2 regions of the Tepiditoga spiralis genome follow, and region 1 is predicted to be linked to the other one. Evidence: riboswitches for the same ligand, from Rfam matches in the RefSeq annotation. Region 1 holds a riboswitch; the other holds the start of a gene.
The links. Region 1 has a riboswitch for thiamine pyrophosphate ahead of thiS (sulfur carrier protein ThiS). Riboswitches for the same ligand answer to the same signal wherever they lie in the genome.
Positions count from the first base shown of each region.

Region 2: linked by a shared signal. The riboswitch ahead of IGS63_RS11080 (thiamine ABC transporter substrate-binding protein) and the one ahead of thiS (sulfur carrier protein ThiS) in region 1 are both predicted to bind thiamine pyrophosphate.

Region 1 covers NZ_AP018712.1:1,691,961-1,705,108, forward strand. The annotation lists gene IGS63_RS07895 (6-phosphofructokinase) at 1-186, shown strand, start outside; gene IGS63_RS07900 (D-alanyl-D-alanine carboxypeptidase/D-alanyl-D-alanine-endopeptidase) at 206-1,396, opposite strand; gene IGS63_RS07905 (THUMP domain-containing class I SAM-dependent RNA methyltransferase) at 1,402-2,511, opposite strand; gene IGS63_RS07910 (TetR/AcrR family transcriptional regulator) at 2,508-3,101, opposite strand; gene IGS63_RS07915 (HD domain-containing phosphohydrolase) at 3,194-5,236, shown strand; TPP riboswitch at 5,286-5,396, shown strand; gene thiS (sulfur carrier protein ThiS) at 5,463-5,657, shown strand; gene IGS63_RS07925 (thiazole synthase) at 5,657-6,424, shown strand; gene IGS63_RS07930 (radical SAM protein) at 6,426-7,493, shown strand; gene thiC (phosphomethylpyrimidine synthase ThiC) at 7,509-8,816, shown strand; gene IGS63_RS07940 (thiamine-phosphate synthase family protein) at 8,826-10,013, shown strand; gene IGS63_RS07945 (ThiF family adenylyltransferase) at 10,006-10,914, shown strand; gene IGS63_RS07950 (Rpn family recombination-promoting nuclease/putative transposase) at 10,957-11,913, opposite strand; gene IGS63_RS07955 (flavodoxin family protein) at 12,052-12,813, shown strand; gene IGS63_RS07960 (alpha/beta fold hydrolase) at 12,832-13,148, opposite strand, start outside.
Region 2 covers NZ_AP018712.1:2,368,824-2,381,971, reverse strand. The annotation lists gene IGS63_RS11100 (ATP-binding protein) at 1-955, opposite strand, end outside; gene IGS63_RS11095 (3'-5' exonuclease) at 1,191-1,748, shown strand; gene IGS63_RS11090 (hypothetical protein) at 1,829-2,518, shown strand; gene IGS63_RS11085 (ABC transporter permease) at 2,536-4,083, opposite strand; gene IGS63_RS11080 (thiamine ABC transporter substrate-binding protein) at 4,062-5,030, opposite strand; TPP riboswitch at 5,079-5,175, opposite strand; gene deoC (deoxyribose-phosphate aldolase) at 5,189-5,947, opposite strand; gene IGS63_RS11070 (tetratricopeptide repeat protein) at 5,961-7,163, opposite strand; gene radC (RadC family protein) at 7,150-7,815, opposite strand; gene IGS63_RS11060 (nucleoside triphosphate pyrophosphatase) at 7,863-8,417, opposite strand; gene IGS63_RS11055 (Gx transporter family protein) at 8,410-8,913, opposite strand; gene IGS63_RS11050 (NusG domain II-containing protein) at 8,907-9,281, opposite strand; gene IGS63_RS11045 (FAD:protein FMN transferase) at 9,278-10,315, opposite strand; gene amrS (AmmeMemoRadiSam system radical SAM enzyme) at 10,288-11,283, opposite strand; gene amrA (AmmeMemoRadiSam system protein A) at 11,285-11,806, opposite strand; gene IGS63_RS11030 (ankyrin repeat domain-containing protein) at 12,278-13,148, opposite strand, start outside.

The sequences.
Region 1 (13,148 bases):
GAATATGGAAAAGTAAAGCTTTCGAAAATTGCTAATGGAACAAAGTATATGCCTAAAGATTTTATTTCAGAAGATGGATTATATATAACAGATAAGTTTATTAGATATGCTAAACCTTTAATTGAAGGAGAATATTATCCTATTTATGAAAATGGTATACCAATTTATTCAAAATTCAATATTTAAAAGCCGCTTAAAGCGGCTTTTAATATATTTTATATATAGTTGTTAAAATTTTATTCTCAAATTCTTTTGCTTTTGAATAATGAAATGGAAAGTTATTTTCTATTAAAGTAAATATATATCTATTTCCAGAAGATGCTTGAAGTATTCCTGAAATAGCTGAATCAGAATAAAGAGTTCCTGTTTTCCCCCACACTGTAAAGTTAAATCTGTTTTTCAAAGTGCTATCTTCATATGGAGTTGCTAATATATCATAAAATAAACTATTATACTTGTTTAAAATATACTGTATCAAATCATTTATTAATGATGGACTAAGTAAGTTATACATAGATAAACCACATCCATCTTTCAATATAAAATTTGATGTTTTAAATGTTTTTTCAATTAAATTTTTTTCATATTCAATAGAATCATCAATTTTTCCAGTTCCATTTATAGTTCCTAAATTTCTAAAAAGTTGTTCGGCAATTTGATTATCACTTTTTTCAAGCATTTGTTTTAATATTTTATTTAATGTTGGAGAATAGTGAATATATACAGGCTTTAGTTGATTTGGTACTATATCATATTTTACTTCACCATAAAAATTAATTCCTATTTCTTGTAAATAAGAAGTAGTTAAATATGTAATATAATCTTTTAATTGGAAGTCTGTTTTATATTTAAATGCTTCATGATTTTCTTGCCATATGTTTAATGCTGCAATTTGTGGTTGAGGGTCATCCCACATCCATCCTTTCCCAAATCCGTTTTCTTTATAATAAGAGTAATCAAATATTATATTTCCATAAATTTTTTTTATACTATTATTTGATATGGCAGCATTTAATAAATATTTGTATTTTAAAGGAGTTAAAACTGGATTTCCAAATCCCTTTATGTAAATATTACCTCTGTAGTATGATGTTGGTTTTTCATCAAAGTATACTTTAGTTTTGAATGTATAATATTTATTATAAGATTCAAGAGCACTAAAACAAGTAAATAATTTGGTTATAGAAGCTGGAATAAATAATTTATTGGAATTATAATTTATTATTTTTTCCCCATCTAAGCTTCTCATTTCAAAACCAACAAATCCATTAAAAGTTTTTAGTAAATTCACTATTTTATCAGAATTTATATTAGTCAGATTTTGAGTTTTAATTTGTTTTGAAAAGAATAAATTAATTGTTAAAATAATTATAATGATTAGTATAATTTTCTTCATATTTATCATCCATACATATAAAAATAAGTTTCTAATTTTCCATTTTGTATTTTCTTTCTTTTATTAGATTTCATTTCAAAATATTTATCAAAATTACTATATGTTGTTATAAAATTGTACTTCCAATTTGGAAATATAACTTTTAATTTTTTCATTTTTTTATAAAGAATATCTATTTCATCATTAGTATTTAATCTTTCCCCATAAGGAGGATTAGTTATTATAAATCCATTTTCTAATTCATTTTCTATTTTAGTAAAATCTTTTGTTGTAAAAGTAATATGTTTTTCAAGATTTAATTCATTTAGGTTTGTTTTTGCAACTCGTATAATTTCAGGATCAATATCACTACCTATTATATTAACATCTATATCTGTTCTTATTTTATTTTTATAAAATTCTCTTGTTTTTTCAAATAATTCTTTATTGTGTATTTTTAAATTGTTTATTCCAAACTTTCTTTTTAAACCAGGAGCATAATCCATCGCATACATTAAAGCTTCAATAGGAATTGTTCCAGAACCACAAAATGGGTCATAAAGAGGGTATTTTCTTTTCCAACCAGATAGAATAATTAATCCTGCAGCAAGGGTTTCTTTTATTGGAGCATCACTTATTAATTTTCTATATCCTCTTTTATGAAGAGGTTCTCCTGAAGTATCGAGTGCTACAGTAACTTTATCTTTATATGTATATACTCTTACATTTATATTGTATTTTTTTTCTGTCCAATCATCTAAATTATATGATTTTTTTAAACTTTCATATATAGCTTTTTGAGCAACTGATTGCATTGCTGAAAGTCCATATAACCTTGAATATTTACTACTCATTTTATCTATAGTAATGTTGGTATCTTTATATAAATATTTTTTCCAATCTATAGAAAATATTTCATTATATAAATCATCAAAATCATAAGCTCTAAATTCTTTTAACACGATCATAAGTCTTTCAACAACTCTTGAACTTATATTAACTTTATAAATACCTTCTAAATCTGTTTCAAAAAATATCATACCACTCTTTGAATCAATAACTTTGTATCCCATTCTTTTAATTTCATTTGCTACTACTTTTTCTAACCCTATTGTACATAATGCTAAAGCTTTCATTTTTCCACCTCATTTGTTTTTAGTGCGGATAATATAAGTTTTTTATAATTATCAACAATTTTTTTAAAATCATCATCTTCAATCATATGACCTATACCTTTTATTATAGAAGTTAAAAATTCAAAAATAAATTTAGGATCCACATCATTTCTAATTGTTCCGTTTTTTTGTGAAATTATTATTTTTTCTAATATTATATTCTCAAAGGTTTTATAATAATATTCATTAATAAATTTTGCCGTTTCATGATTATAAAATAAATCTTTTATTGGATATTCTTTAAGCAATTTTTGTGGATCAAGGTTATAATTTTCTATCAAATTAATTATTTCTTCTATATCATTTATAGCGTTTAAAAATTCTTTTAATGGAGTTACAAATTCATCTATAATGTTTTTTATAACAATCAATATAAAATTTTGTTTTGACTTATAATTTTTATAAAAAGTAGCTTTACTAATTCCAGAGGAATTAATTACTTTGTTTAAATTAAATTTAGAAAAACCTTGTTCAACCAGCTCAATTTTAGAGTATTCAATTAATTTCTCTAATTTTTTTTTTGTAGATTTTTTTTGATAAATTTTTTTCATTTTTAACCTCCAATTATATTATACCATTTATATTTGCATTTAAGAAAAAATTTGATATAATTAGCTAGGGAAATTAATTTAGGGGGAAAACAATGAAAAAATTACTTTTATATTTTTGTGTTATTTTTATTGGGTTAGCTACTTTTTCTCTTGATTTAAAAGTAGGAACTTATAGTGATTTTCCAAATTCTTTTTATACTAATGAAAATACGGGCGTTTTTACAGAAATTTTAAAAGATATTGCAAATGAAAAAGGATGGAATTTAACTATTTATAATGATACAAAAGAAAAAATAAATAATATGTTTTTTAATAATAGATTGGATATAATATATCCAACTTTAGTTGATTCAAATTTTATTATAAAAGATTCAATGAAAATTTTTACTAATTCAGAATCTATAATTTCTATTTTTGATTTAAAAAATAAATGGATTGGAGTAAAAAAGAATAGCATTTTTTATAAACAAATAAAGGATATTTTAAATAAAAATAATGTTAGGTGTATTTTTTCTGAATATGAAAGTTATGATGAAATTTTTAAAGAATTAAAAAACAAAAAAATTGATATTGCTGTAGTTTCTAAAAATGCTGGTTTGATATTGGCTAATAAATATAATTTTATTGAAAGTAGATTGAATTTTTCTGAATTTAAATTTGGAATAATAGCAAAAGATAAAACAATTCAAGAAAATATTAATGATTATATTATAAAAATAAAAGAAAATCCAAATTCTATTTATTATAAAACATTAAAAAAATATTTTAATAAAAAAAATAACTTTATACTTATAGAAAAAGATATATATATTTATTCTTTTTTTATTTTTGCCATTATAGTGTTATTCTTTTCAAGAAAAAAACACATAAAAAAGAACAAAAAAATTTTAAAGTTGAAAGAAACTCTAGAAAAAGAATTGTACGATATAAAAAAATCATTGGAAAATTTAGAAATTGAGAAACAAAAATTATCTACAACTTTTTCTACAGATAAAAAGGCTAAAGAAAGTTTAAAAAGTATTATAGATATAAATTCTAATATTTCTGAGTATATGAATATTGATGAAGATTTATTTTTAACAGATCTATTTAGAACTTCATTAAATTTATTAGGTGCAGATTATGGTAGTATTCAAAAATTTGAAAAAAATAAATGGAAGTTTGTTGATTCTATAGGACATGATATAAATATATTAAAAAATTTAGATTTAGATAGATCTTATTCTGTTAGATCAAATGAAATAAAAAAAATAAATAATATTATGAAAGAAAATGAGAGCAACATGCCCTTAAATGTTTTAAAAGATTTGAAAGAAGCCACTAAAAAAATAAAAACTACATTATACATACCTTTTTTTGTTAATCAAGAAAAAGTAGCTGCTATAACTTATGATATAAAAGAAAATTCAAAAAAAGATTTTTTTGGTTATGACATAACCATATCAAGAGCTTTTAAAGAAATTGGAGAATCTATTTTAAAAATAAAAAGACAAAATAAAGAATTTAGAAATGCTTATATAAAATTTGCAAATAAATTAGCAATTGTATCTGAAGCACATGATGATGTTACTGGAAATCATATATATAGAGTTGGTATTTTATCAGAGTTTATTGCTGAAAAAATGGGATTAAATTATGAGTTTGTAGAAGAAATTAAAAATTTTGCCCCACTGCATGATGTTGGTAAAATATTTATTCCAATTGGAATTTTAAATAAAAAAGGAAGACTTACAAGAGATGAATTTGATATAATAAAGAAACATACAACAGAAGCAAGAAAAATTTTAGAAGATAATAAATACTTTAAAACTGCTTTAAATATAGCACTTTGTCATCATGAAAAATTTAATGGTGGAGGTTATCCATATGGTATACGAGGATCTGATATTCCAATAGAAGCACAAATAGTTGCACTTGCAGATATATACGATGCACTTAGATCTGAAAGACCATATAAAAAAGGTTTTAGTCATAAAAAAGCAACAGAAATTATTCTTGAAGGTGATGGAAGAATAAAACCAGAACACTTTAATCCAAAGGTTTTAGAGGTTTTTAGAATGTATAATTCCGAATTTGAAGAGATTTATGATAGTAATGCTGGAGAAAAATCTAAAAGGAAATTTTTTATTTTTTAAGTTGACAAAATAAAAAATAAGAGTTATAATCTTTTTGAAAATTAAATATTATGTCCCACAGGGGTGCTGTTATTCCACAGCTGAGATTGAAACGGAAAGTTTCTAACCCTTTTAACTTGAACTGGTTAATACCAGCGTAAGGAGCGGGAAGTACGTGAGATAATAAATAATTAAAACATCTCCTGCTTTTTGCAGGAGATGTTTTTTTTAGAAAGGAGTTAAGTATATGAGAATAATTTTTAATGGAAGAGAAGAAGATATTGAAAAATCTAATTTTTATGATCTTTTAGAAAAATACAATATAGATGAAAAAAAAGTGGTTTTAATTTTAAATAATGAAATATTAAAAAAAGAAGACTATAAAAATAATTTAAATGAAAATGACAAAATAGAAGTTATTACTGTCGTAGGAGGTGGATGATGGAGCCATTAAAAATATATGGTGAAGAAATATCAAATAGATTTTTTATGGGAAGTGGAAAGTTTGCAAGTTATGAACAAATGAAAAAAGCTTTAGATTTTGGAAATATTGATGTAATTACAGTTGCAATGAGAAGAGCATCAAGAGATGGATTAAATGAAAGTTTAATTGACTATGTAGGAAATTCTAAAGTAATAGTAAATACATCTGGAGCAAGAACAGCTGAAGAAGCTTTGTTAATTGCTAAAGTTGGAAAGGAATTATTAAAAAGTGATTGGGTAAAAATAGAAATAATAAATGATGCAAAATATTTAATGCCAGATAATCAAGAAACTATTAAAGCGTGTAAACTTCTTAGTGAAAATGGTTTTAAAGTTTTTCCATATATGTATCCAGATTTGTATGATGCAAAAAAAATGGTTGAAAATGGGGCAAAAGTAATAATGCCACTTGGTTCACCAATTGGAACAAATAAAGGATTTAAAACAAAAGAATTAGTTAGAATTTTATTAAATGAAATTGATGCAAAAATAGTAATAGATGCTGGAATAGGTAAACCATCACATGCTGCACAAGCTATGGAATTTGGATGTGATGCAGTACTTGCAAATACGGCAGTATCAATTGCAGATGATCCAGTTAAGATGGCAAAAGCATTCTCACTTTCAGTAGAAGCTGGAAGATTGGGATATCTTGCTGGATTAGCTGAAGAAAAAGAAATAGCTCAAGCCTCTTCACCATTATTTGATTTTATAGGAAGAAATTGATATGTTTTCAGATATAGTAGATGAAGTATATAATTATGTTCTAAAAAGTCAAAATAAAGAATTTGATAAAAAAATATTAAAAAAAGATAGCTTTTTGGCGGGAGATATCTTTTCACTAATTCATTCAAATTCATTAGAAATAATGGCAAAGAGGGTTTTGAAAAATAATAAAAAATTTTTTGGTAATGTAGTTTATTTATACGCACCTTTATATATATCAAACTATTGCAGGAACATATGTACTTATTGTGGATTTAAAAGTACTAACAATATAAAAAGAAAAAAATTAAATATTAATCAAATTCTAAAAGAAGCAAATTTTTTGTACAAAATGGGAATAGAACATGTATTAGTATTAACAGGTGAAGATCATATTAATAGTTCCTTTGATTACATTTATAATACTGTAAAAAATTTAAAAAAACTTTTCAAAGAAGTTTCAATTGAAACTTATTCACTAAATGAACAACAGTATAAAAAATTAGTTGAAATTGGATTAATTGGAGTAACAATGTATCAAGAAACTTATTCAAAAGGAGTATATGGAAAAGTTCATATATTTGGATTAAAAAGTAATTATAAAAAAAGATTGGATACAATTGAATATGCAATAAAAGCTGGAGTTAGAGAAATAAGTATAGGTGCTTTACTTGGACTAAATGATCCTTATATTGAAGTTCCTATGATGATATATCATATGGATTATTTATTAAAAAAATATCCAAATGTAGAATATTCAATATCCTTTCCAAGAATAAAAAATGCTTTAAACGTTCAGAATGATTTTTATAATATAAATGATATTGATTTTATAAAATTTATTCTTTCAGCAAAATTAATTTTTCCAAGAGTTCATATAAATATTTCAACGAGAGAAAGTTTTGAAATGAGAAATGCATTAATTGGAGTAGCAACTAAAATGTCAGCAGGATCTTCAACTTCAGTTGGAGGATATACTATAAATAATGATTCGGAACAGTTTTCAATAGAAGATAGTAGAAGTGTAAAAGAATTTAGAACTTATATTGAAAGTAGAAATTTTAAACCAACGACTGTAAATTGGTTTTAAAAAGGAGATGAAAAAATGACACAATATGAACAGGCAATAAAAGGTGAAATAACCTCTGAAATGATAAAAGCAGCAATATACGAAAAATGCGATCCAGAATTAATAAGAAAAAGAATAGCAAATGGAACGGCTGTATTACCCAAAAATAAAAAACACGATATTAAAATGCATAGAGTTGTTGGAAAAGGTTTTTTTACTAAAGTAAATATTAATATAGGAACATCACAGGGATATATGAATATAGAAGAAGAACTAAAAAAATTAAAAATATCAGAAAAATATGGAGCAGATTCAATAATGGATTTATCTACTTGGGGTAATTTAAAGGAAATAAGAAGAAGAATTATTCAAAATTCTAATATAATGGTTGGTACTGTTCCAGTATATGATGCAGCTTCAAAGGCATTTCAAAATAACAAAAAAGTTATTGACTTTGAAGTAAATGATTTTATGCAAATGGTAAAGGATCACGCCGAAGAAGGTGTTGACTTTATGACTATACATGCTGGAATTACAAAAACAACAATTGAAAAACTAAAAAGAACGAATAGAATAGCAAAAATAGTTTCAAGAGGAGGATCAATAATAGCTGGATGGATGTTAAAAAATTCTAAAGAAAATCCTTTTTATGAACATTTTGACGAAGTTTTAAAAATATGTAAAGAATATGATGTAACAATTAGTTTGGGTGATGGATTGAGACCAGGATCTTTACATGATGCGACTGATGATTTGCAAATTGATGAACTTTTAAGGCTTGGAGAACTTGTTGATAAATGTAGAAATTATGGAGTACAAGTTATGGTAGAAGGGCCAGGACATGTTCCACTCGATGAAATAGAAACAAATATGATTATACAAAAAAAATTGTGTAAAAATGCTCCATTTTATGTTTTAGGTCCTATAGTTACTGATATAGCACCTGGTTATGATCATATAACTTCTGCTATTGGAGGAGCTTTAGCAGCTTCAAAAGGTGCAGATTTTTTATGTGCTGTAACGCCAGCAGAACATCTAAGATTACCAACAATAGAAGATATTAAAGAAGGATTGATAGCAACTAAAATTGCAGCTCATTCAGCAGATATAGTAAAAAATAAAAAGGTTATGGAATTTGATAATCAAATGAGTATAGCAAGATCTAAATTTGATTGGGAAAGGCAATTTGAATATGCATTAGATCCAGATAAAGCAAAAGAATTTTATAATGAAAGAAAAGCTGAGGATAAAAAAATGTGCTCTATGTGTGGTCCACTTTGTGCAATGAAAATAACAGAAGATTATTTAAATGAAGGAAATGTTGAAAAATTATTAATAGAATAGGAGGAGAATATGTTAATATTTTCAGGATTTGATCCATCATCAGGTGCAGGACTCTTACAAGATGTTGCAATAACAAAAATGTTTGGAATAAAAGCCAAATCAATTATTTCAGCAAATACATTACAAACAGAAAATGAATTTAAAAAACTTAATTTTAATGAAACACTTGAAGAATTTAATTTATTTAAAAAATTCAATACTATAAAAGTAGGAATGGCAAATTCAAATCAATTAAAAATATTGAGAAATACGTATAAAGATGCAAAAATAATTTGGAATCCTATTTTAAAAACGAGTACTAATTATAAAATAATTTCTGCTGAAGAGGTTATTAATGGTTCAAAATATGTAGATCTTTTAATTATGAATTCAGACGAAGCTAAAGAAACAGGAATAAAAGAAGATATCATAATAACGGGTGGACATTTAAATGAAGAAAATATTATGGTTACTTATAACAATAAGAAATTTTATTCTAAAAAATATAATAAGGCTCTTCACGGAACAGGGTGTGTATTTTCAACCTTAATAGCTTCTCATATACATTTAGGATACACTATTGAAGAAGCAATAAAAATGTCTTTAAAGTATATAGATATGTTTATAAAGAATTCTAATACTTATGTTGAAACTGAAGAACATACAATGCAATGGCATAGAAAGTATATAATAGATACTTTATGGGAAATAAAAGATAAAATAATTCTTTTAGGAAAGTATACAATTCCAGAAGTTGGACAAAATATAGTATATGCATTACCAAATGCAACAGAACAAGAACATGTAGGGAAATTTCCTGGAAGAATACATAAATTGGGAAATGAAATTAATTTTATACATGAACCAGCATTTTTTGGAACAAGTCATATGGCTAGAGCTGTAATTGCAACTATGAAATATTTTCCTTGGATAAGATCTGCCATGAATGTTATTTATAATCCTGAATTTATAAAAAAAGCAAAAGAAAAAGGATATTCCGTTTATCATTTAGATCGCTATAAAGAACCTGAAGAATTAAGAAAAATAGAAGGATTATCAATTCCATATGGATTATCTGATATTTATAATGAAACAAATAAACCTGTTGACTTTGTTTGGGATGAAGGGTTTCCAGGAAAAGAAGCTATGATACGTGTGTTTGGTAGAGATCCTAAAGAAATAATAAATAAAGTTAAAGACGTGGTATTCAATGATTGATATTGAATATTTTGATCGCCAATTAAAGTATATTGGTTTAAATAAGATGAAAGAAATATTTAATACTAAAATAAGTATAAAAGATGATTTATCTCAAAAAATATTAAAAAATTGTGGATTTAACATTATAGATTTAGAAGAAAACACACATGGATTTACAATTAAATTAATAGAAAATAATATAACAGTGTCTTTTAACAAATACAAAGAAATAGAAAAAACTGTAGATATTCCAAAAGAAATCTGTTCAGCATTGATTTCAACTTTAATAGTATCCAATTTACTTTTTAATACTAAACAAATATCAATACCACATTTTAAATTTAATTTAGAAGCAAAAAATGCAGTAGTAATTGGAGCAGGTGGACTTGGAAATCCAGTTTCTTATGTATTAAATAAAAATAAAATACCTTTTTGTATAATAGATAAAGATATTGTTGAAAAATCTAATTTATCCAGACAATTTTTATTTGATAAAAAAGATATAAAAAAGTATAAATCAAAAGCAATAAAAGATAAATTAAATTATTGTATTGAATCAAAAGAAATAGAATTAACAGAAAAAAATTTAGATATATTAAATAAATACGAAATCATATATTCGTGTGTAGATAATTTGAAAACAAGATACATATTGTCTGATTTTTGTAAAAAGAACAATAAAACATTCATTGATAGTGGAGTTGCTGGTAGCATATGTACAATATATAAAAATATTGATCTAAATAAAATTATGAATACAGATGATAAAAATGCATTGAACACTTGTAATACAGGCATATTACCAACAACAGCAATATTAGGAGGATTTTTACAAGCCTATTCCTTAAATAATAATTTTTCTATGATTTTTGTAGATTTCAGTATTGGAAAAGTTTTATCTGTAAAAAATATAAATTAATAAAAAAGAACAGGAAAATATTAATTTTTTCCTGTTCTTTTTTTAAAACTTTTTTTCTAAATCTTCGATTGTTAAATCAAAAATATTAGATATTATTTCATCTAATTTTTCAATGGATAATGTATCTAATTTTGATATTAAATTATCTATTTTATTCCCAAATTTCTTTTTTAAAAGTTTTTTTGAAATTATTAATTTTTCTTGTTTTATCCCTTTCTCGATCCCTTTCTCGATCCCTTTCTCGATCCCTTTCTCAATCCCTTTCTTTAAACCTTTTTGAAAACCTTTTTTCATTCCAACTTCTTCTGCATATAATTGTTGATCTATCTTATCCATTAATTCTTTTTCTCTTGCTTCATATAATTCTTTTGCTATTCTATCTGAATTTATAAATTCTAATACAGTCATTGCTTTTTTAATTTCTTTATTCTTCATGGTTATCACCTCCATGTTTGTATTTTCTGGTTCTTTTAAGAACAATAACCATTCAATTAATTTATCATTTAAGTTTGCTTCTTCTGTTTCTATTTTTGGTAGTTCAACAAAATGTACTTCCATTACATCGGTTAATTCTGTATTTTCTTTTATGTCTTTTAATCTATATATGCTATGGTATTTTTTTGTTTTTAATAAATTAAAGTTTAAAATGTTTATTGTTATTGTTCTTTCTAAACTTATATAGCTCTTGCCTTTTTTTAATTGTTCTGTATACATTTTTCCCCAATAATATAAAGTTCTCTTTATCATATTTTTTTCATTTATTAATTGTACTTCAATATTTACATATGTTCCATTATCTAATTTTGCTTTTATATCCAATATGGATAACTTATCATTTATTGCAGTTTTTTCTGTGTATGGATTTAATATATCTAAACTCTCTATTTTTTTATTTTCTTCTTTTAATAAAGCATTTAAAAAATCTATTAATATGTCTTTGTTTTTTTCACTTCCAAATATTACTTTAAATGCAAAGTCTACTAATGGATTTATATTCATTTGTCCACCTCCCTTTTATACTCTTATTATATCATATTTATACCTTTTTTTATTAACTTTTGAAATTGACAAGAACATATAATAAATGCTAAAATATAAATTGAATAAAATAAAGCATAAACCTATAGAGGTGTTTATATGAAAATAATTGCAATTAACTCAAGTAGAAGAAAAGGTAATACATATAGATTATTAAAAAATGTTTTTGTGGAACTTTTTAAAATAAATATTGAAGTAGAAATCATAAATCTTGGAGATTATAATATTCATCCATGTTCGGGGTGTGAACTGTGTATAAAAAAAGATATATGTCCACATAAAGATGATGTAGAAAATATAATCAATAAATTAAAAAATGCTGATGGAGTGATTATTAGCAGTCCTGTTTATATTGAAAATGTATCTGGAACATTAAAAACATTATTTGATAGATTATGTAAGTGGTATCATAGACCAACTATGATAGGTAAACCCGTTTTAATAATTTCAACAACTGCAGGAAGTGGCTTGAAATCAACCATGAATTATATAGAAAAAGTAGCAGTATCTTGGGGAATGAAACCATGTGGGAAAATAGGTAGAAAAATTTCAGATAAAAACTTAATAAAAAACAAAGAAATAAAAGAATTTATTTCAACATTAAAAAATAATTCAAGGAATAAAGTTACCTTAAATAGAGCTATTAGATTTCAAATACAAAAAGTTGTTGCAAATAATCTTTTAGAAATAGATAAAAATTATTGGGCAAAAAATAATTTGAATGATAAAGACTATTTTTATGATGCTAAAATGGGTCTATTAACTAAACTTATATCTAAACAATTTGGAAAATTTTTAACAAAAAAAATATTGGAAAACAAAGAAAAGGTAAAAAATAAAAAACAAACAATTGCTAATTAGCAATTGTTTGTTTTTTATTTACGATAAAACTTTATTTTTTTTTAAAATTTCAGAATTAAGCCAGTTTATTATATCGGAATAAACTTCATTTTTATTAATTTCATTTAAAATTTCATGTCTTGCATCTTTATAAAATTTATGTTTTACATTTTTTAATCCAGCTTTTTTGAACAAGTTTAATACCTTTAAAACACCTTTTGTGTTTTCTCCAACTGGATCTTTTTCACCGGAAATAATAAAAATAGGTAATTCTTTTGGCGTGTTTTTTACATATTCTATATTATTTATTATAGATATTCCATACAATAAATCTTTAAAAAAACCTGCTGTACAAA
Region 2 (13,148 bases), 680 kb from region 1:
TTGAAAAATCGAGTTCGCTCACTGGATACTTCACTAAATCTTCATATCTTATCTTCTTCCCTTTTATGTATTCATACAAAAATGATGGTGATCCACTTTCAAACCAATAGTTTTGAAACTCCATTTCATTAAAAAATCTTAATATTGAAAATGGATTGTATACACTATTTTCTCCATCAAATGAAAATCCATTGTAGTACATCTTTAAGTTTTTTAATAACTCTTTTTCTTCCATATTCATTTCAATTGCTGTTTCTTTTATGTGCTCTTTAAAGTTACTTTCTAACTCTTCTTGTGTGTATCCCAACATCTGTGCATATTTTTTATTCAACGATATATCATTTAAGTTGTTCAGTGCTGAAAATACTCCTGTTTTTGTGAACTTTGTTATTCCTGTCATGAATACAAACTTTATGTATTCGTCTTTTGATTTTATGCTCACATAAAAGTCTCTCAATATTTCTCTATACTTTTCTGCTTTTTCTTTGTTGTTTATATTGTCTAATATTGGTTTTTCATATTCATCTACTAATATTACTACTCTTTCTTTTTTTGATAGTTTTATTATTAGTTCATTGAATGCAAACTTGTAGTCTGTTTCTGTTATTTCTATTCCATTTCGCTTTCCTTCTAATTTTATTATCTTTGTTAGACTTTCTTTCATTCTTTCCACATTATCCGTTGCTACATCTAAAAGGTTTATCCTTATTACTGGATATTCTTTGAACTCCCATTTGTCGTATATGTATGTTCCTTTAAATAAGTCTTTTTCCCCTTTAAACAGATAGTACAGTGTTGATATCGTTAAACTTTTTCCAAACCTTCTTGGGCGTGATAAAAAAATAGGTGCTTCTGAACTTATTAAATCTAATATATACTTTGTTTTATCTATATATGTATAATTTCCTTCTTTTATTTTTTTATAGTTTTGTACTCCTATTGGCAGTTTTTTCATTTTTATCACCTCTAATTTTTATTATACCATATGTTTTTTTTAAATTTATTTTTTTTAATATATGTATATTTCTCAAAAAAATAATTTAATATAGATTAATAATATAAAAAACGTCTTTAGTTTCATTGAAAAAGTTTATATTATTAAATAAATTCAAATTAATTATTGTTTTTTACGTATTAGACTTTAAAATAAAAAGATTTTATGATAAAATATTTTTTTGTGAGGTGATTATATGATAGAGATTTTAAAAGATAACAATACTTATTGTGTATTGGATACAGAAACAACAGGATTATCTCCTCAAAATGGTGATAAACTTGTAGAAATAGCCGTTTATAAAATAAAAATTTTAGAAGATAATATAAATTTTATTATAAAAGATAAATTTATTACTCTTTTAAATCCAGAAAGGAATATCCCATTTTATGCTTCAAAAATACACGGAATAAGAGATAAACATGTTGAAAATAGTCCGAAATTTTTTGAAATACAAGAAGAATTTTTGAATTTTATAAATAATTGTGTGTTAGTTATACAAAATGCAAGATTTGATTTAAAATTTTTAAACTTTGAGATATCAAATGAACAATATATAAAAAATCAAATTTTAGATACTATGAAAATGTCTCATAGAGTTTTTAAAGGTGAAAGAAAACATAATTTAGATATTATTTGTAAAAGATTGAATATTAATACAAATGTTTCAAGGCATAGAGCTGAAGGAGATGTTATACTAACTTCTCAAGCATTTGTAAAGATGAGAAAATATATTATTGAAAATAATAATTAATTTCTTAGTACTTAATTTTAACTTAAATGACATTATTTTTATTATATAATAGTTTAAAGTAAGTATTTGGAGGATTAAAAATGCCTGAATTTGATGATTTTGAAAAATTTTTAAATGATATATTAAATAAAAATCCAGAACTTGGAAATTTTAATTTAGATTTTTTAAAGAATATAAATCCTGATGAGTTAGAAGATATTATTGAGAAATTAAAAGAAGCTTCTGCAAAATTTAAAGAAGCTGATGATAAAATTACTGAAAAGGTACTAAAAAAACTGAATTTTGAAATTAAAGACTTAAAAATTAACTTTGATACATATTTAAATACAATAGCTACTTTCCCATTTGCTTTAGCAATTGGAGAAGAAGCTTTAGAAAATAATCATGATTCTGGAGTTTTAAAAGGAAATTTTTTTGGTAAGAAGGTAGAATTTTCTTATAATAATGTTTTTGAAATGGTTTCTATAAAAAAAGCTGTTGCTATGGAAATTTCTAAATTGATAAGAAAAAATTTTTTATTATTTTTAAATTTTAAGGATGAGTTGAATCAGTATATAACAGAAAAAGTAAATACTTATATAAGGTTATATAATTTAGAGGACTTTATAGAAGTTACGGATATAAAAGAATTCAATATGGTAGTTAGAGTTAAATCAAAAAAATATAATACTTTTAAAGAGTTAATGGATCAAGATATGGAACTTTTTGAAAAAGTTAATTTTTTTAAAGCCTATTTAATAACAGAATTTTCAATTGCAATAATAGAATAAAAAAACAAAAGATGATTTTATTTAAAATCATCTTTTGTTTTTTTTGAAAAAATTTTAGATATATAGAAAATAAAAAATATAATTAAAATATTTAAAGAACTTAAAGCAGAACTTTCTTTATATAGTCTTGAAGAAGATAAAGTATAATTTACTAAACTAACTAATGGATAAGAATTATTAATTTGCATAGTATAAGCTATTGTAAATTCTCCAAATATTATAGTAAATATTTGTAAGAATGAAGATAACAAAATAGGAAACATTAATGGAAAATCGATATAATATAATAATTGCAATTTATTAGCACCATCTAATTTTGCTGCTTCTTCTATTGTTCTATCAAAAGATAAAAAATGAGAATGCATAAATGATATACAGATAGGTACTGTTATTAAAAAATATCCAATAGTTAAAAGATAAAAATAATTTATACTAAAAAGAATATTTAAATAAACTAATCCCATGGCTAAAAATGCTGAGGATATTCCAATAGTAGATGTAATTAATATATTAGTAAATTTAGAATATTTTTTTAATATATAATAAGAAAATAGTACAGTTATTATAGAAGTTATAAAAGATAATGATAATGAGTTAATTATAGATTCAATTATATGATACTTAGAATTTATTTTTTTAGAAAATAAATTTAATATTCCACTTATATCAAATTTGGATTCATAAAAGTTATAGATAGAAGCTAATATTCCTACTATAACTATTGAATATTCAAATATTATATACATTAAAGAAAATATAAATAAAAAAATATTAGTTTTTTTAATTTTAAAATCTTGATATTCTATTTGATATTCTTCAGTTTTTGAGAGAAATATATTTATTATTGTCAATACAATAAATTGTATCATTGCATAAGTTAAGGCTTTGGAAAAGTTCATAGATCCTCTTAATGTTGTAGAAATTGCAACTTCAAAAGTTGAATATTTGATACCTCCCAATGAAAGAACAATTGCAAAACTTGTAAAGCAGTATGTAAAAACAAGAAAAAAACCTCTTGTTATAGACGGCATTATAATTGGTAAATCTATTTTAAAAAACTTTTGTAATTTATTAGCCCCCTCAATATTGACTGTTTCTTCAATATTTTGAGGTATTTTTTTAAGAGCTTCAGATATGTATTTGATAAATATTGGAGAATTGTAAAATGTATGAGCTATTAAAATGGCTTTTAGATTGTACATAACATTTAAATTTATTCCGATTTTAGATAAAAGACCATTTCCTGAATATAGTATAGAAAAAGCTATTATAGCAGATATTGGAGGAAAGAAAAAAGGTATAAATAATGAATTTTCTATAACATTAGAAAGTATATTTCTTTTTCTTGATACATAGTAAGATGGCAACAATGAAATAATTAATGAAAGTAAGGATGATAGTATACTTTGTAATAAAGTAAAAGATAGGATCCGCAATGTTCGCAGATCCCATATTAAAATTAAACTTTTTGTATTAAAAAAATCTTTAAGTATAAAAAATATAGGAAATATCCAAAGTAAAGCATAATAAAACTCTACTTTTTTTAATACATTATTTTTTCCCATTGTTCTAACCAAGTTTCCATATTTTTAGATATTTTTTCAGAATCGACAGAAACTATTTTTTCTGGTATTATTGCATATTTAAAGGATTCGGGTAAAGTGGTATTAGTTACGGGAAACATCCATTGATTTAAAGGTATCTCTTTTTGAAAATTATTCATTAATAAAAATTCTATGAATCTTTTAGCTAATTCTTCATTTTTTGTATTTTTTATTATACTAGCAGTTTCAATTTGAACATAGGCACCTTCTTTTGGTATAAATGCTTTATATTTAGTACTTTTGTAATATTGATAAGAGTATGCTCCATCTGTTGCATAACTAACCATTATAGGTGCTTCTCCTGCTTCAAATTTTGAAAAAGATTCATCCCATCCTGGTGCTACAGTTAATATAGCTGGTTTTAATCTTTTCCAAAAATCTTGCCAATTATCTCCATAAACTGCAATTGTCCATAAAAGAAAAGATTGTCCTGTACTTGACGTTCTTGGATCTTGAATAATTATCTTTTTATTTAATTTTGTTAAATCTTCAAAAGAAGTTGGAACTGTTTTTAATGTTTTTGGATTATAAACAAAAGCTATTCCTCCATAGTCATATGGTACTGTATAATCATTTAATATTAAATCTTTATTGTTTATTTTAGATATATTTATTGGTGTATATTTTTCTAAAATACCTTCTTTAATTGCTTTTACTGATAAAGATTGATCAAGACCAACTACAACATCAGCTTTTGAATTTTTCTTTTCTAGTAATAATCTTGAAAGTACACTTCCACCATCACCAAGTTTTACAAGATTAACATCACATCCATACATACTTTCAAATTCTTTTAAAACTTTGTCTTCAACCCAATTTAAACTTTCATAAGTGTATACAGTGAGAGTTGTTGAGAAAACACTTATAACAATTAAAATACTCATAATAACTAATATACCTTTTTTCATATTATACCTCCATAAAAAAATTTGCTCCCAAGCGGGAGCAATTATAGTTTTATAATTTTTCCGCCTTCCTACACCAGCATTATCTGGATCAGGTATTAGGGTCGATTGAAAATCCTCTCAGCATTAAGCTCCCCTGGCTTTTTTTAGTATTTACTTTATTAATAATTTTCTTTAGAAACTTCTCCATTTATTATTTTTATACCAGCACTTGCACCAATTCTTTCAGCACCTGCTGCAATTACTTTTTTTGCATCCTCAAAGCTTCTAACTCCTCCAGATGCTTTAACTTTTAAGTCATTTCCAACGACAAATTTCATTAAAGCAACATCTTCTGGAGTTGCTCCACCTGTTCCAAATCCTGTTGAAGTTTTTACAAAGGTTGCACCAGCAAGTTTTGAAAGAACACAAGCTGCAATTTTTTCTTCTTTAGTTAAATAACATGTTTCAATTATAACTTTAACTGTTTTACCATCGGCTTCATCAACAACAGATTTTATATCTTCAAAAACATAATCATATTTTTTTGCTTTTAACATACCGATATTTATTACCATATCAAATTCATCTGCTCCATCATCAAGTGCAGCTCTTGTTTCAAAGGCTTTAACAGTTTTATCATTTGCACCCAACGGAAATCCTATAACTACTGCTACTTTAGAATTACTTCCATTTAATTTTTCTTTTGCGAGTGATGCATATGCAGGGTTAACACAAACTGAAAAAAAATCATTTTCTTTAGCTTCTTCACAAAGTTTTTCAATATCTTTTGGTGTTGCAGTAGCTTTTAATAAGGTGTGATCAATATACCTTGCAATATTTTCTGGTTTTAATTCGATGTTTTTTTCAGAATAATTAAAACTTTCATTTACTTTTTTTATTTCTTTTTCAATACTTTCTTCCAACCTTTTTAAATCCATAATTGAACCTCCATTAATAAAGTCTTTTACACGTTCTCCATCCAAATAATAATCTTAAAGATTCATAAAAAGGAACATTTATAATAAAATCGAAATCCTTATGATAATTATTTTTTAAACTTTTTAAAATTGTTTTTAATTCAGTATAATAGTCTGGACCTTTTAAAGTCATTTTATATTTTGTAGTTTCAGTAATAAACTCTAAAGTTTTCAATCCCATTTTATTTGTGCTTCCGGGAATAAATAATATATCTAATTCACCATATATTTTAATCATGCTTTGATACACTTTGTTTGCTTCTTCTTTAAGGTTTGCATTAAAAAAGTTTATAAAATTTAAATCTAATTTTTCAAAAATATAACTTTTTGATGATTCGTTTAAAAAAAGTATGCTGTTAATTCTTTGTGAAAAAGCACAATATTCAGGAGTTTCATGCCCTTTTTTTGATTGTATAGTTTCTATACATTTTGCACAAGGAGTATTTTCTCTTCTAATAGAAGAGAAAATAGATAATCTTTTATCAATGTCTGTTCCAAATAAGGTCATATAATAATCTAATAAAGTTATAGTTTTTTTTGCTTTGTTTTCAAGAAAACATTTTGATAAATAGGCTTTTGATGCTATAAAATCTTTCTTATATATTGAAAGAGCTAAAGAAATAAATGAATAATTTAAAAATTTATTTGCAGTAGTTAAAAATTTATAAGCACCATCAAAATTATTTACAGAAATAAAATATAAGGATAACAACAAATATGGATATCCTGTTTGAGGGTATTTATTTACAATTTCTTTTGCATAAACAAGAGCATCTTCATCTTTTCTAAAAACTTTTAAAACTCCATAGTTAAATTTAGATTCGATATCTTTACCAAGTAAAAAAAACTTTTCTGCTTTTTCATAATCATTTCTCAATAAATGCATTAGCCCAAATTGATTATAAAAGTAACCAGGCGATTTGTTAGTTAATTTACTTTCAAAGTAAAAAGATAATTTTTCATCACTAATTTCTATATCATATAAGTTTATATCGAACCACGTTTTTATTTTTTCAAATGGTATATTTATTCCAGATAAAACTTTATCTGGTTTGTATATGGTTCTCTTTTTTTCTGTTTCTTCTTCAGATTTTATTTTTCCCCCTTTCTTTTTTAAGTCTTTTTCCATTTCTTTTTTTAATTTATATATTGCCTCTAATTTGTCATTCTCGCTCATTTATATACACCTTCTTTTGTAAATTAAAACTATAATATGAATTGTTTCCTATTATAACATGATCATTTAATTTTATTCCAAGTAAAGTACCGGCTTCATTAATTTTATTTGTTAAATCAAAATCTTTTTTACTTGGTTCAGGGTTTCCTGATGGATGATTATGTACAAGAACAATAGAGATTGCATTATTTTTTATTGCACATTTAAAAATATCTCTTGGGTGTGCTATTGAAGCATTTGCAGTTCCTTGACTTACTTCGTTAGAATTTATAATATTTAATTTTGAATCTAAAGATATAACCTTTACAACTTCTCTATCATAGTATATCATATTTTCTGATACTCTATAAACATCTTCGGGTGAATTTATACTTACTTTTTTTTCTTTCATTTTGTATAGATGATATCTTTTGCCAAATTCAAGAGAAGCTTTTAAGTTTATGGATTTTACTTTTCCAATACCTTTTATGGAAGATAATTCTTCAAAACTTGCCTGTTCTAACTTAGTTAGAGTTTTATATTTTTTTAAAAGTTCTTTTGAAAGTTCAAAAACATTTTTTCCTTTTATTCCACTTCTTAAAATAACGGCTAACAATTCATCATTGGTTAATTTTTCTACACCATATTTTATAAGTTTTTCACGTGGAAGCATATTTACTCTCCTTTTTTAAGTATAAATAATATTAAAATATAAAGTATTCAAAAAGATTGTAATTCAAAAAATAATCTTGATATTGGAAGTCCCATAACATTATAATAGTCACCTATTATTTTATTTATAAAAACGGCTCCAAAATCTTGAATGCCATAACTTCCAGCTTTATCAAAAGGTTCATAAGTACTTAAATAAAATTTAATTATAGAATCAGTTAAATTATTAAAAAAAACTTCAGTTTTTTCATAAAAGCATCTTTTTTTGTTTAATGTTCTTATAGTAACTCCAGTAAATACCTCATGTTTTTTTCCAGAAAGACTTTTCAACATATGAAAAGCATCTTCAAAATTATTAGGTTTTCCTATAATTTTTTCATTTAAAACAACTATTGTATCAGCTGTAATTAATAGTTTATCATTACTAATTTTTATAGAGTTGCTTTTTAATTCTGAAAGTTCTACAACTATATTTTCTGGTTTTTTTGAACTATATTTTTCAACTGTATTTGATACTTTTACTTCAAAATTGTTGAACAATAATTTTAGTAATTCATATCTTCTTGGTGAACCTGATCCTAGTATAATATTGTATTTATTCAAATTCAACACTCCTAATAGTTATTTTTACAATTGAAGCATTTATAAAAGCTGTTAAGAAACCTGTTCCTACCATAAAAGGATAGTACCAAAAAATTCCTTTTGAATGTATTATAAAAATACCAGCTACTATAATTTGAACTGAATTATTTACAAAGGCTCCAATTTCACTAATTCCAACTATTCCAAATTTTTTAATTTTAGATGCATAAAACATAAAAATACTTCCTATTAAGCTACCAGTAATCCCCATCCAAAAAGTTGGAGTGAAAAGTTTTCCTGTAAACATAGAACCCATAATTGATTTTATTAAGATCATATAAATTATATTGCTAAAACTCATATTTTTAACTATACCAAGTAATACTGGAAAATTAGAAAATCCCCAACGTGCTCCAGGTACAGGAATAGGCATAGGTAAAAAACTTTCAAAATAATATATAGCTGAAGAAATGGCACTTAAAATTGCAAGATAAGATATTTTTTTAGATTTTACCATGTGATTAAGTCAACTCCATTTTTTTTCTTTTTGCCTATAGGTTTAATTACAATTTTATTTGGTATACAGATTATATCTTGTGAGGCATTATTAACCCAGCCAGTATCAATACAAACCTTTAATTTACATGTTGAATCTAAAGCTCTTACCATTTTATTTTTATACTCTACATGCATTAAAATATTACCAGATTCATTTTTTATAGTATAGGTACCATCTTTTGTTATGTTAAATATATTTTTACCATTTAAAAAAACTTTTGCTCCTTCAATTGAATAGTTATTTAAATTTTGAAATATATATAATGAAATTAAAAATAAAATACCAGCTAGGATAAAGTAAAGGTCTCCTTTTTTTAAAAAAGTCATCTTCCTTTCTCCATAAAATAATCAAAACCAGAAGTTTTTGTTCCTTCACCAGTTGGTGAAATAATATAAGCTTGAATACCAAAATTAGTAAAGTATTCAAGAGAAGGATTGTTGTATCCAAGAATAAAAAGTGTTGTTGCAAATGCATCAGCTGTCATTACTTTTTTTGCAATTACAGTTGAACTAACAGATTTATTTGATGGATATCCAGTTTTAGGATCTATTAAATGATGATATCTAATACCATCTTTTATAAAAAATCTTTCATAATTTCCAGAGGTAGCTACAGCTCCACTGTATAAATATAATGTTCCTATGCTACTATACATACCTTTTTTAAAAGGATCTCTTATACCAATTACCCAAGGTAAATTTCCATATTTAGGACCAATTATTCCAATATCTCCACCAGCATCAATAAAACCTGTAGCATTAGGGTCAATTCCTTTTATTCTTTCAATGACTTTATCAACTGCATAACCTTTAGCTATTCCACCTAAATCAATTTCTACACCTTTTTTTAATAGATAAACTTTATTATTTTTTTGATCTATTTTTACATATCTATAATTTACATATTGTAATGCATTTTTTATAGCTTCTTTACTGGGTACTTTTTTTGGTGAATTAACATCATCAAATCCCCATAATTTCATTAAAGGACGTATTGTTGGATCAAAAGCATCTCCGCTTATTTTAGCTGTATTTAATGCTGCTTGAAATAAGAATAAAGCTTCTTCATCACATTCAACTTCATCATTTTTATTTAATTTGTAGACTATACTTCCTTTAACATTTGCACTAAATTTTTGATTTAGTCTTTGAAGTTCTTTTTCTGAAATATCTAAAAGTGTATCAGTTGATACTTTTTCACCAGAAATGTATAGCTTTACTATAGTGCCAAGGGTACTTACAATTCTTTCTTTATATTGAGGTTTAGGTTTTGAAAGTATTAAAAAAAGGATTAAAGATACAGAAACTAAAAATGCAATACTAAAAATTGTTTTTAGTACTTTATTATTTTTTGACCACACGTTTTACAACCTCCATGTTCATCTAAATTAATTTTTTGAATTTTATATCCATTTCTTTTTATTAATAAATTACCACAATTTGGACAAAATGTAGATTCATATTTCTCTTCCCAAAGATTTCCAATATAAACATAATTAAGATACTTTTTTGCCATTTCATAAATTTTTATGAGTAGTGATCGGCTTGTTTTAGATTCATTATACTTAAAAATAGGATAGTATTTTGAAATGTGCAATGGAATATTTTTTGATAAATGTGAAATCCACTTAAATTCTTCTTCTAAATCATGTAAATTATCACTAATTTTTGGAACTATCAAGGTAGTTAATTCAACATGAATATCTTTTTGAAAGGCTAATTCTATAGAATTTAAAACATTTTTTAAATTTCCTTTTAGATATTTCATATAGTTTTTTGAATTAAACGTTTTTAAATCTATGTTTACAGCATCAATATAATTTAATAGTTTTTCAAATGGATATTCATTTATAAAACCATTTGTAACTAAAATATTGTAATAATTTTCATTATATTTTTTTACTTGAACGCATGATTCATATACATATTCATAACAGGATAAAGGTTCTGAATAAGTATAGGCTATTCCATTCACATTTTTTTCGTTAATAATTAATGGGATTTCATTAGCTTTTACTTTAGATAGGTAATTTGGTTTAAATTGAGAAATTTCAAAATTTTGACAAAAAGGACATTTTAAATTACAACCCCAACTTCCAATTGAAAGAACTTTATCTCCTGGATGATAATGGAAAATAGGCTTTTTTTCAATAGGATCAATAGATATTGAAGAAATTTCTTCATAATTTAAAGAGTATAATTTATTATCTATATTTTTTATTGTTTTACAAAGACCAGTTTGCCCATTTTTTAATAGACATTCATTAGGACACAATTCACATTTTATACTTTCATTTGTAGCTTTATAAAAAGAAAGTATTTTTTTCATTTTAATAAAGCCTTTCTACTGAAAATTTATATATGTCTAATGGTTCATTTCCATAAATTCCTGCCTTCATTTTTGCAACTTTTATTTGTTTTTCAATAGAATCGATCCCTTCTAGATCTGGTAATAAAACACCTCTTCGCCAGCCACTTTCAACAACTATTCCATAATAACTTGGATCTAATTCTTCTGTATCTTCGACATACTCTAATTGTGAAAGTATATCGACAGTTACTTGTATATCTTCGAGTTCGTTAATTGAAACTGCAGGAAATCTTGGATCTGTTGTAGCAGCTGAAATAGCATTTTCTCTTATTTCTTTAGCTAAATTTTCATAAACAGGTTCAATAGTTCCTATGCAGCCTCTTAAACTTCCATCAGAGTTGTGTAAAGTTACAAAACAACCAGCTTTTCTTATAAAAAGTTCTTCTGGAAGATTATTATCTATATTTATTTTAATTCCATTTTTTATGTAATTTTCTATTACCTTTATTGCCCATTTTACATAAGGGTGTTCTCCAAACATAAATGTACCTCCTTTTATAAAACTGTTTTTTTATTAATAATTATATCATACTTTGTGTATAATATAAACTTTTTATACATAATTTATGCTATTCTTTTCACTGCTAAAGTACTTAAATTTACACATTTTTTTGTGAATTGAAAAGTTAAAAATTATATGTAAATAAAAAATAAGGTGAGCATATCTAAGTGTCCCAAAAGAAAAGAATAAGTAAAAAAAGAGAAAAAATGGAAAAACAAAGGCGAGAGTACTTTGTAACGTTTTGCTACTTTCTTGAAAAGTTTGGAAACACAAACGACACGCTGATAATGTATAAAAAAACATACGAACTGAAAATTGACAATCCATGGCTGAACTTTCTGTTCTACAACTATTACGGAAAAACAGATGATTCAGGTGAATTTAAAAGATGTATAACCTTGCAGGAAAGTATTAATTATAACAAAAAACTACCTCGAGAGTAGTTTTTTGTTATTGTAGGTAAGATTTTAAAATTTTCATAAGATTCGGCTTGCCTTTTACGTAATCATACACGGCCTTTCCAGTTTTATCCTTTAAGGTTACGTCAGCTCCTTTTTCAAGTAAATATTCTGCAGTATTTTTTTTTCTGGAAATGATGGCTTTTGTGAGGGGGGGATAATATTTACCCATTTGATTTAAATTACATTTATTTTCCACCAACAGTTTGACAAAATCTAATCCGGTGTATATCGCTATATCTAAGATTGTTTCATTTTCCCATGAAATGGCATTAGTATCCGCACCATTTTTTATGAGATATTCAGTCATTTCGTAATTTTTATTCTTAATTGCATAATAAAGCGGGGTATATTCGTGCCATCCATTGGTGTTTACACTGATACCAGCATTTACAAAGTATTTTATGAGTTCAAAATTATTTTCTTTTGCTGCAAGAACAATTGCTTCATCATTATATTTTACGTTTCTTTCTAACAATAATTCAGTAATTTCAAAGTTTTTCCTTATTATTGATAGATTAACAGCACTATCGTCTGGTAAAAAGTTTGTATAATCGTAAGTGCCATAATTATCAAGTATATATTTTACGATGTTATAACTGTTATAGTATATTGCATAGCCATAGGCTGAAATCATTGTTTCTTTAGTTAATTCTAATCCGCTGTTATAAATGACTTTAAAAGTATCAAAATAATTATTGATTGAACTGGTATCGAGGACGGTACGATAATCTTCGTTCCTATAGTTGAGATTAAGATTTTTATTTTCCAATATGATTTTTACTTCTTCAATATTTTGATTGCACACGGCATTGAATAAATCATTGATTGAATTTGAAAAACTAAAAATATTAAATATTACA